Regions from separate parts of the Vreelandella janggokensis genome, predicted to be linked through region 1. Evidence: predicted binding sites of a transcription regulator. Region 1 holds the regulator's gene; each other region holds the start of a gene.
What was found. The regulator sigma-54, encoded in region 1, starts transcription at its own class of promoters, with help from an activator protein. The targets are predictions, from matches to a motif close to TGGCACNNNNNTTGCTNT.

Region 1 (3,279 bases):
GCTTCTTCAGGCACGAGAAGAACAAACACCAGGTCAACCGGGTCGCCATCAATGGCGTCAAAGTCGACCGCTTCATTGAGTTTGAGAAAGCCGGCGATAGGTGAATCACAGTGTGGGCTTCGAGCATGGGGAATCGCCACGCCGTTGCCAATCCCCGTACTGCCGAGGCGTTCACGACCAATCAAACGGCTGAACACTTCCTGGCTGTCGAGGCTGGGAATGTTTTGTGCGATAAAGGTGCTGAAAAACTCCAGCACCCGTTTTTTGCTGCCCCCGGGCACATCGTAGAGAACGCGTTCCGGGGGGAGGATTGTGGCCAACGTCATTGAATTAACGCACACCTGCGCCCTGGGCGCGGGCTTGTGCTTTTTCCTTATGCTTAACGAGCTGTCGATCAATCTTGTCCGCCAGGGCGTCGATGGCGGCGTACATGTCATTATCGAGGGCCTCGGCATGCAAGTCAGCTCCTGCCGCGTGGAGTGTGCAGGCGGCCTGTTGACGCTCTTTTTCGACCGAGAGCGTTACCTGCACGGTGGTGATGTTGTCGTAATGGCGCTCAACGCGTTCCAGCTTTTCGTTGACATAGTCACGCAAGGCGTCAGTCAGATCTACATGATGACCGGTGATATTGACTTGCATTGACGTACTCCTTATCCGTCGGACTGTCCTTCGATTGTAACCCTTTTTGGCGTTAAGCAAAGCCCTTGTGTTGAGTTTCCGTTTGCTTAACGTAAGCGACGCCGTTCGCTGGACGAAGGGATGCCCATGCCTTCGCGGTATTTGGCAACCGTGCGACGTGCTACGTGGATGCCGGCTTCCTCCAGCAGGGTGACCAGACGGCTATCTGACAAAGGTTTGCCGGGGGGTTCTTCCTGAATCAGTTTTTTGAGTCGAGCGCGTATGGCCGTGCTGGAGTGGCTGTCGCCGTCCTGGCCACTGATCTGGCTGGAAAAGAAGTATTTAAGCTCGAAAATTCCCCGCGGTGTATGGATGAACTTCTGGGTGGTGACGCGAGAGATGGTCGACTCATGCATCTCTACCGCATCGGCAATATCGGCCAGTATAAGCGGTTTCATGGCCTCTTCGCCGTGTTCGAGAAAGCCGATCTGGCGAGTGATGATTTCGCGGCCGACGCGTAACAGGGTGTCGTTGCGGCTGGAGAGGCTTTTGATCAGCCAGCGGGCTTCCTGCAAGTGATCCTTGAGGAACTGGTTATCATGACTCTTGTCGGCGCGCTTGATCAGGCTAGCGTAGTCGGGTTGAATCCTGAGCTTGGGTAAGGCCTCTGGGTTGAGTTCGAGGTGCCAGCCTTCGTTATCGTGGCGAACCACCAGGTCGGGAATCACGTAGCTATCGTCAGTGGCGCTGTAAACGCTGCCGGGGCGCGGGTCCAGGCTTCTGATCAGTTGGATGACGTCATCGAGTTGCACATCGTCCAGGCCGAGTCTTCGCTTGAGGAGGCGCTGATCATTTTTACCCAGCGCTTCAAGGAACTGGCGAACCAGACGCCGCGCAGGAATCAGCAGCGGTGTGTCACCGGGTAGTGCGGCGAGCTGAAGCATCAGGCATTCGCGAAGATCGCGGGCGAAGATGCCGGTGGGCTCGAACTGTTGCAGTCGCAGTAGAATGGTTTCAACCTCGCGCTGGCTGAGGCCTTCCACGCCCTGGTCTCGCAGTCCTTCGCGGATATCGGCAAGGGGCTGGGTGAGATAGCCGTTAGCATCCAGTGCGTCAATCAGGCTCTCGGCCACCAACTGTTCACGTTGGCTCAAATCGGTCATGGCGAGTTGCCAGAGGAGGTGGCCATGCAGCGTTTGCCCGGTGGCCTGGCGCTCGAAGTCAGGCCCCTCGCTACTTGTGCTGCCACTGCCCATCGTATCCTGATAGGTATCTGACCAGTCGCTATCGACGGATAGCTCCTTGGGAATGCTATCTGCCCACTCGCTTGCTTCCGGCTCGCTGTCAGCTTGCTCGCTTTCGCTGAACTCATCTTCCTGCTCGAGCATGGGGTTGGCGTCAAGCGCTTGCTGGATTTCTTGGCGTAAATCGAGCGTTGATAGCTGTAGCAGGGCAATTGCCTGCTGCAGCTGGGGTGTCATGGTGAGCTGAGTGCCGATCCGCAGTTGAAGAGAAGCTTTCATGACCATCTGAGAACCACTCGTTTATCGGAAAGCATCCACCCTAGTGCGAGTTGTGTTTGGGTGCAAGTGCAATAAGTATGCCATCGGCAATAAATATGCCATTGATGGCTTTAGAGACGGAAATCAGCACCTAGGTAAACGTCACGCACCTCCTGATTGTCAAGAATGGCGGCCGGCGAACCGCTGGCGATAATATGCCCGTCGCCGACGATATACGCCACATCGCAAATATCCAGCGTTTCACGCACGTTATGATCGGTAATCAATACGCCAATACCTCGCTCCTTCAAGGCGCGGATGATCGACTTGATATCGCCCACGGAGATGGGGTCTACACCTGCAAAAGGCTCATCAAGCAGGATGAACGCAGGCTCTGTCGCGAGGGACCGGGCGATCTCGACGCGGCGCCGTTCGCCTCCGGAAAGGCTCATGCCCATATTGTCGCGGATGTGGGTAATATGGAACTCTTCCAGGAGTGTTTCCAGGCGTGCTTCGCGTCCGGCTCGATCCAGGTCGTGACGGGTTTGTAAAATGGCCATGATGTTGTCGGCGACGGAGAGTTTGCGAAAGATCGACGCCTCCTGGGGCAAATAGCCAATGCCTGCCTTGGCACGCTCGTGCATGGGTGCTCGGGAAAGGTCCAGGCTATCAATCCCGACGCTGCCTGCATCTGCCTTGACCAGGCCGACAATCATGTAGAATGAAGTGGTTTTACCGGCGCCGTTGGGGCCGAGCAAACCGACGATGCTGCCTTGTGAGATATCCAGGTTGATGTCTTTTACGACGCGTCGGCGCTTGTAGCTTTTCGCCAAATGGCGGGCGTATAGCGTTTGTGTTGCGCTGTTGTCGGCAACTGCCATCAGGCTCTCCTTATCCCTCGGGTTGCAGCGTCATGCGGATGCGCTGCGACTCTTGATTGTCGACGTCGGAGCGCGCCTTGACGAACTCGCGGTCGATAAAGTATTCCAGCCGCCCCCCGGTGAAGCGGTCGCCTTGCTGGATGATTTCCGCCTGGTCAATCAACTCGACGCGTCGCTCGGCGACATGGTAGATCACCCTTCGACCCCAGCCTTCCATCGGGCCATCCTGGTCTTCGGGTTGCCGCCGCAAATAGGCCCGTTCGCCCAGCGCCGTGGCC
Region 2 (3,279 bases), on a different contig from region 1:
ACCACGCGTCCAGGCTACCAAAGGCAGCGCCCAGGCGATCGGCCAAGTCCTGCCAATCGTAATCGGCATCGTCGCTTTGCAACGTCAGTTTAACGCCAGCGTCGTATTCATCGCCGTAAACAGCAAAGCCGGCACTGTCCGGCCCGCGGTCTGTCATGGCAATAAGCATCGGCTCGAACAATTCACCCAGCCGGCTTTCTAGTTCAGGTTTTTTCAGATAAAGCCCAACAATTCCGCACATAGCATTACCTCGGCTTATTCGTCAGTGCATGTCTTACGTTTCGATAAGACGCAATCATTAGAAGAATTCCGCGTAGCGCTGGATTTCCCAATCGCTGACCTGGCTGCTGTAGTCAGCCCACTCCTCACGCTTGACCTTGATGAATTCATCGGTAATTTCTTCCCCAAGCCCTTCACGCAGTACGGAATCTGCTTCCAGGGCGTCAATCGCCTCAGTGAGTGACTGGGGTAAAATATCGATCTTTTGTTCGCGACACTGCTCGGGCGTCAGTTCATACAAATTGATATTTTTTGCTTTGCCGGGATCCAACTGACGGTCAATACCATCGAGGCCAGCAGCAATAAGCGCGGCATGCACCAAATAAGGATTACAGCCAGCATCGGGTAGACGAAACTCCAAACGCCCATAGGGCACACGCACCATGGCTGAACGGTTGTTATCACCATAGGTAATGAACACAGGTGCCCACGTTGCGCCGCTGTTGGAACCGCCCGAGACGAGACGCTTATAAGAGTTAACCGTGGGCGCCGCGAAGGCACACAGCGCTGGCGCGTGATGCAGCAGGCCGCCAAGAAAGTGATACGCCGTGGGGGAAAGCCCCAGATTCTGCGGATCGCTGTCATCGCCAAAGACGTTATTGCCTTCTTGGTCGGCAATCGAGAGATGGAAGTGCATCCCGTTGCCTGGCCGGTCGGCATGCGGTTTGGGCATAAAGGAGCACACCATGCCCAGTTCATTGGCAATCTCACCGGCGGCCATGCGTACAAAGGTGAAACGGTCAGCGGATGTCAGTGCATCGCTGTAGGTATAGTTGATCTCAAATTGACCATTGGCATCTTCATGGTCGATTTGATAAATATCGAAATCAACGCTTTGTAGTGCTTCCACTAAACGTTCCAGAAACTCTCTAGACCGCGACAAGCCTTTATAGTCGTAACAGGGCTTTGCTAGCGTATCACTCTCATCTACAGGCAACAGTTCTCCTGCGGCCCCACGTTTAAACAATGAAAATTCAGGCTCTAAACCGGTGTTTAGCGTCCATCCCTTGTCACTTAACCGCTCTAATTGCTTAAGCAATACGACACGGCTATCAAGCAGATGAGGCTCATCGTTGACATAACCACAGCAGGCCATACGCGCATAGCGCGGCTGCCACGGCACCAGCGAAAGAGAGTTCAAATCCCCTTTTGCCATAAAATCAGGCCCATGCGGCTTCATACCTAGGCCAGAAACAGCGAAGCCTGCAAAACCAGCGCCTTTTTCTACCACGTCCATCAAACAATTCGCCGGCACTGACTTGGTTTTCGCCGCGCCGTGAATATCAACAAATTGAGCCAGCAAATAGCGCACATCGTTATCTTTGATAAATTTAACGGCAGCTTCTGGAGACATATTATTACCCTCGTGATAATTCCTTTCAAGAAACTATATTTCCCAAAAGGAAAAGCACTTAGTGTGCCAATATCATTTGGCTGCCTTCTACATCGCTATAAAAAAACCCTAAGCGATTGTTTATAAAAAATTAAATATTTTATTGCTTGTTATCAGCAACCCCCTGCCAGCTCTCTTCCGCGCCGTCGCTTTTATGTATCCTGCGCCGTAACAGTGCATATCATCTAAAAATCGCACCAGGAACGAACATAATAAACACATATGAAAATTTATTCCTGAAAATAGCCATTTTCTATGACTTAAAATCCACCCATTAATTAATTGTTTTTTATATAAAATAAAAAAGGTATGCACCGTTTGTCCTGGTCACGCCCGCACATGGCAAGCTTCTTGCTTTACTGAAAGGAATTATTATTTCCTTAAAAGAATGCAACGTCGATGTTACGCCAATGGCCTCGCTTGGGAAAGCGGGTTTTGATGACTTGAGTAGCGCGGCCGGATGGATGTGAGCAGAACGAATAGAGTGCTTAGATAACCATCTCGACAAAAAACCAAATAAAAAGCTACTCTATTAAATAAGGATTTAATTTCTATTTTTCGGATAAAAACAACCAATTATTATCCACATATAAATATATTATTTTATATAGGAGAAAAAATGAACATTCATGATGACAACTACATTATTCGCGTCTCTTGCCCAGCGACATCCGGCATCATCTCGGCAGTGACCTCGTACCTAAGCGAAAATAACTGTTATATCAGTGAACTGGCCCAATACGACGATGAAGAGTTGAAACGCTTCTTTCTACGCGCCAAGTTTCGCTTCAACGAGGGCGCTACGCCGGACATCGAGACGCTGCGCAATGATTTCGCGGGGGTAGCGCAGCCTTTCGAGATGGACTGGCAGATTCACAGCTCCTCCCAGCCCATGCGGGTCTTGCTGATGGTGAGCAAGTTTGACCATTGCCTAAGTGACTTGATGTACCGCCATGGCAAGGGTGAGCTGGACATGGAGATTACCGCCATCGTCTCCAACCACCTGGATCTTCGCCCCATGGCCGAGCGTGAGGGGATTCGCTTTGTCTACCTGCCTGTCACCAAGGAGACCAAGCCACAACAGGAAGCGGCCATCATGGATATCGTCGAGGAAACCCAGACCGAACTGGTCGTGCTGGCGCGTTACATGCAGATCCTATCGGATGATTTGTGCCAGAAGCTGAGCGGACGTGCGATCAATATTCACCACTCGTTCCTACCAGGCTTCAAAGGCGCCAAGCCCTACCATCAGGCGCATGAGCGAGGCGTGAAGCTGATTGGTGCTACCGCCCACTATGTCACCTCAGATCTTGACGAAGGGCCGATCATCGACCAGGAAGTTCAACGCGTCGATCATACCTATCGCCCCCAGGATCTTGTCGCTGTTGGCCGTAACACCGAAACCATCGCCCTGTCTCGTGCGGTCAAGTACCACCTTGAGCACCGCGTCTTTCTCGATCAGAACAAGACGGTGATTTTCCAATGAGCGCAACGACCCAAGCCCCTGGGACCCAAGCCTCTGCGGCCCTCATCGACGGCAAAGCCTGTGCCGAGCGGGTGCTTGCCGAAGTCGCCGAAAGTGTTAAACACCTGGCGGCCGAAGGCAC
Region 3 (3,279 bases), 530 kb from region 1:
AGTTTTTATAGCCACATCGATAGCGCACCGCCCAATGGCGTTCTGCCGTTAAACCACCAACTGCTTCAGCTCGCGCCAGACGCCAGTCCGGAGGCGCTTCGCCTCGCTGCTAAAGCGCTCAGCTGTCGCGACCCTCACGCCGAGCGCTTGGCGGTGATCGATTACTCTCTACCGTCAACCGAGCCACGGCTGTGGGTGTTCGATCTGGCCCAGCACGAACTGATGTTCCAAGAGCTCGTCTCCCACGGCCAAGGGTCGGGGGACGCCCTGGCGGAGACGTTTTCCAACATCCCCGACAGCCACCAATCCAGCATCGGGCTGTTTAAAACCATGAACAGTTACTACGGCCGCAATGGCTATTCACTGCGCTTGGAAGGCCTGGAGACCAACGTTAACGACAACGCCTACGAACGAGCCATCGTCATTCACGGTGCCGACTATGTCAGCGAAGCCTTTATTGACCAGACGGGGCGACTGGGTCGCAGCCACGGCTGCCCGGCGGTTCGCGAAGAAGTCACCTACCCCTTGATCGACAGCTTAAAGGGCGACCACTATGTGTTTGCCTACTACCCTGACCAGGAATGGGTGGCAACCTCACAGGTGATCAACTGCCCTAACGCACCGTCACTTGCCCACCGTTTTTAACGACTTATACCCAGGAGGCAAGTCGATGACGCAACCTAAATCGTTAGACCTGGCATTACAGGGCGGTGGTTCTCATGGCGCCTACACCTGGGGCGTCATTGACCGCTTACTGGCGGACTCAAGGGTCGAGATCGAGGGCATCAGCGGCACCAGTGCCGGTGCGATGAACGGCGTGGTCATGGCCGACGCGCTCACCCGGGGCGATAAAGAAACCGCCCGCGAGGCCTTGCACGATTTCTGGCGGGCCGTCAGCCGAGCGGGGATGGCAAGCCCTATTCGTCGCTCACCGCTGGACAAGCTGACCGGGAACTGGAGTCTCGAACACTCGCCGGGGTATATCGCCATGGACCTGATGAGTCGGCTGGTCTCGCCCTATCAGTTCAATCCTCTCAACGTGAACCCTCTGCGCAACATTGTGGCCGAACGGATCGACTTTGATCGGGTCCGCCGCTGTGAACAGCTCAAACTCTTCGTGACTGCCACCAACGTCCGTACCGGTAAGCAGCGGGTCTTTCGTCGGCATGAGATGAGCCTTGATGCGGTCATGGCCTCCGCTTGTCTGCCATTTGTCTTCCAGGCCGTTGAAATTGACGGAGAAGCCTATTGGGATGGCGGCTATATGGGCAATCCGGCGCTGTTCCCGCTAATGGAGGAATGTAGCGCACGCGATATTCTGCTCGTTCAGATCAACCCCATTCGACGAGACGACTTACCCACCACGGCGTCAGCCATCATGAACCGCCTTAATGAAATCACCTTCAATTCAGCGCTGATCAAAGAGGTGCGCATGATCGCCATGCTTAAACAGGTGCTTGACGCCCAGGGTATCGAGAACTGCTATCAGCAGGCGTTGTTCCACCGCATCAGCGGTGAAGGTGCGTTACTGCCACTGTCGGTATCCAGCAAGCTGAATGCCGAGTGGCCCTTTCTATGCCACCTGTTTGAACAGGGCCATGCCGCCGCCGACCGCTGGCTGGAAGACAACATCGACGCGCTCGGCGAACGCTCCACGCTGGATATCGAGGATGTCTATCTGGATGAAAGCCCGGCGCCTGCTACAGCACCAAACTAAGCCAAACCAGGCCTGCTGATGCCCAATGATGCAGCATTAGCATGATATTTATCTTTCAACCTGTTCCTCAAACACCCTCCCTTCAATAGTAACCAACTGATTAAAATAATAAAAAACAACCATGGCAACCACTTTGCATAAATGTAAGCAGTGGTGGTAGGCGTGGACCAGGCCCAAGCGGGTACGAGTGCGTCGAACCTGACCTTCAATGAAGAAGGCATGTTCTCGTGAACCGATGACGCTGCGTGTTCACGCGCAGGGTGTTGAACTCGTAACAGAACCCGTGAGGCCATCCCATGGATATTCGCAACAAAGCCAACCGTATTCGGTTGCTCAATTTCTCTACGCCACAAATGCGCGCTTTCCATTTTTCGTGGTTTGCTTTCCATCTCTGCTTTTTTGGCTGGTTTGGCATTGCGCCGCTCATGGCGGTGGTACGTGAAGACCTAGCTCTCACCCAGACCCAGATCGGTAACACCATCATCGCCTCGGTCGCGATCACCGTCATTATCCGCCTGGTGATCGGCGTATTATGCGACCGCCTCGGGCCACGAAAGACCTATTCCGGCTTGTTGCTGCTCGGCTCCATTCCGGTGATGGGCATCGGCCTGGCCGACAGCTTTGAAACCTTCCTGCTTGCGCGCCTGGCGATTGGGGCCATCGGTGCGTCGTTTGTTATCACTCAATACCATACTTCCATCATGTTTGCGCCCAATGTCGTGGGTACCGCCAACGCCACCAGTGCGGGCTGGGGGAACCTGGGCGGCGGCACGACACAGATCGTCATGCCGTTGATATTTGCCGGTATGTTGATGCTTGGAGTTAACGAGGCGTTGGGCTGGCGGTTAGCCATGGTCGTGCCAGGCGTTGTGCTGTTCTTCACCGGCATTGCCTATTGGCTATTTACCCAGGATGCGCCCGATGGCAACTTTGACGAGCTGCGCGCTCGCGGCGAGCTACCGCCCGCCAGCGGCGAAAACGGCGCGCTACAAAGCTTTACCGTCGCGGCAAAAGATATTCGCGTGTGGGCGCTGTTCGTGGTGTATGGGATTTGTTTTGGCGTGGAACTGACGATCAATAACATCGCCGCCATCTACTTTTTCGATAATTTTGACCTGACACTTGCCACCGCTGGCCTGATTGCCGGCCTGTTTGGCTTGATGAATATCTTTGCCCGTACGCTGGGCGGCATATTTTCTGACTTGTTTGCCAAACTGGGGGGCCTGAAGGGGCGCGTGCGCTGGTTACTGGTCGCTCTCATTTGTGAAGGCATCGCCCTGATCGCTTTTTCACAAATGCATGTACTAAGCCTGGCGATCGGTATCATGCTGGTGTTCAGCCTGTTTGTGCAGATGGCCGAAGGTGCGACTTACGGGGTGGTACCCTTCATCAATAAAAAAGCCCTGGGCGCGGTGGCCGGTATTGTGGGCGCAGGCGGCAACGTTGGCGCCGTCTCTGCCGCCTTCCTGTTCCGCAGTGAAAGCCTGACCTATCAGCAAGGCCTCTTCTACCTGGGGTTAGCCGTCCTTGCCTTGGCCTCGTGCGTCCTGCTAGTACGCTTC

Region 2: a site for sigma-54 is predicted at 1,685-1,702, ahead of glnT (type III glutamate--ammonia ligase). Genes of this name have one in related genera too.
Region 3: a site for sigma-54 is predicted at 1,840-1,857, ahead of QC816_RS01905 (NarK family nitrate/nitrite MFS transporter). Genes of this name have one in related genera too.

What each region holds. Positions count from the first base shown of each region.
Region 1 is NZ_JARWAJ010000001.1:949,467-952,745, forward strand. It holds gene QC816_RS04280 (PTS sugar transporter subunit IIA) at 1-326, opposite strand, end outside; gene hpf (ribosome hibernation-promoting factor, HPF/YfiA family) at 331-639, opposite strand; gene QC816_RS04290 (RNA polymerase factor sigma-54) at 726-2,147, opposite strand; gene lptB (LPS export ABC transporter ATP-binding protein) at 2,252-3,001, opposite strand; gene lptA (lipopolysaccharide transport periplasmic protein LptA) at 3,012-3,279, opposite strand, start outside.
Region 2 is NZ_JARWAJ010000002.1:457,674-460,952, reverse strand. It holds gene QC816_RS08885 (amidophosphoribosyltransferase) at 1-241, opposite strand, end outside; gene glnT (type III glutamate--ammonia ligase) at 299-1,633, opposite strand; gene purU (formyltetrahydrofolate deformylase) at 2,292-3,158, shown strand; gene folD (bifunctional methylenetetrahydrofolate dehydrogenase/methenyltetrahydrofolate cyclohydrolase FolD) at 3,155-3,279, shown strand, end outside.
Region 3 is NZ_JARWAJ010000001.1:415,708-418,986, reverse strand. It holds gene QC816_RS01915 (murein L,D-transpeptidase catalytic domain family protein) at 1-645, shown strand, start outside; gene QC816_RS01910 (patatin-like phospholipase family protein) at 671-1,717, shown strand; gene QC816_RS01905 (NarK family nitrate/nitrite MFS transporter) at 2,014-3,279, shown strand, end outside.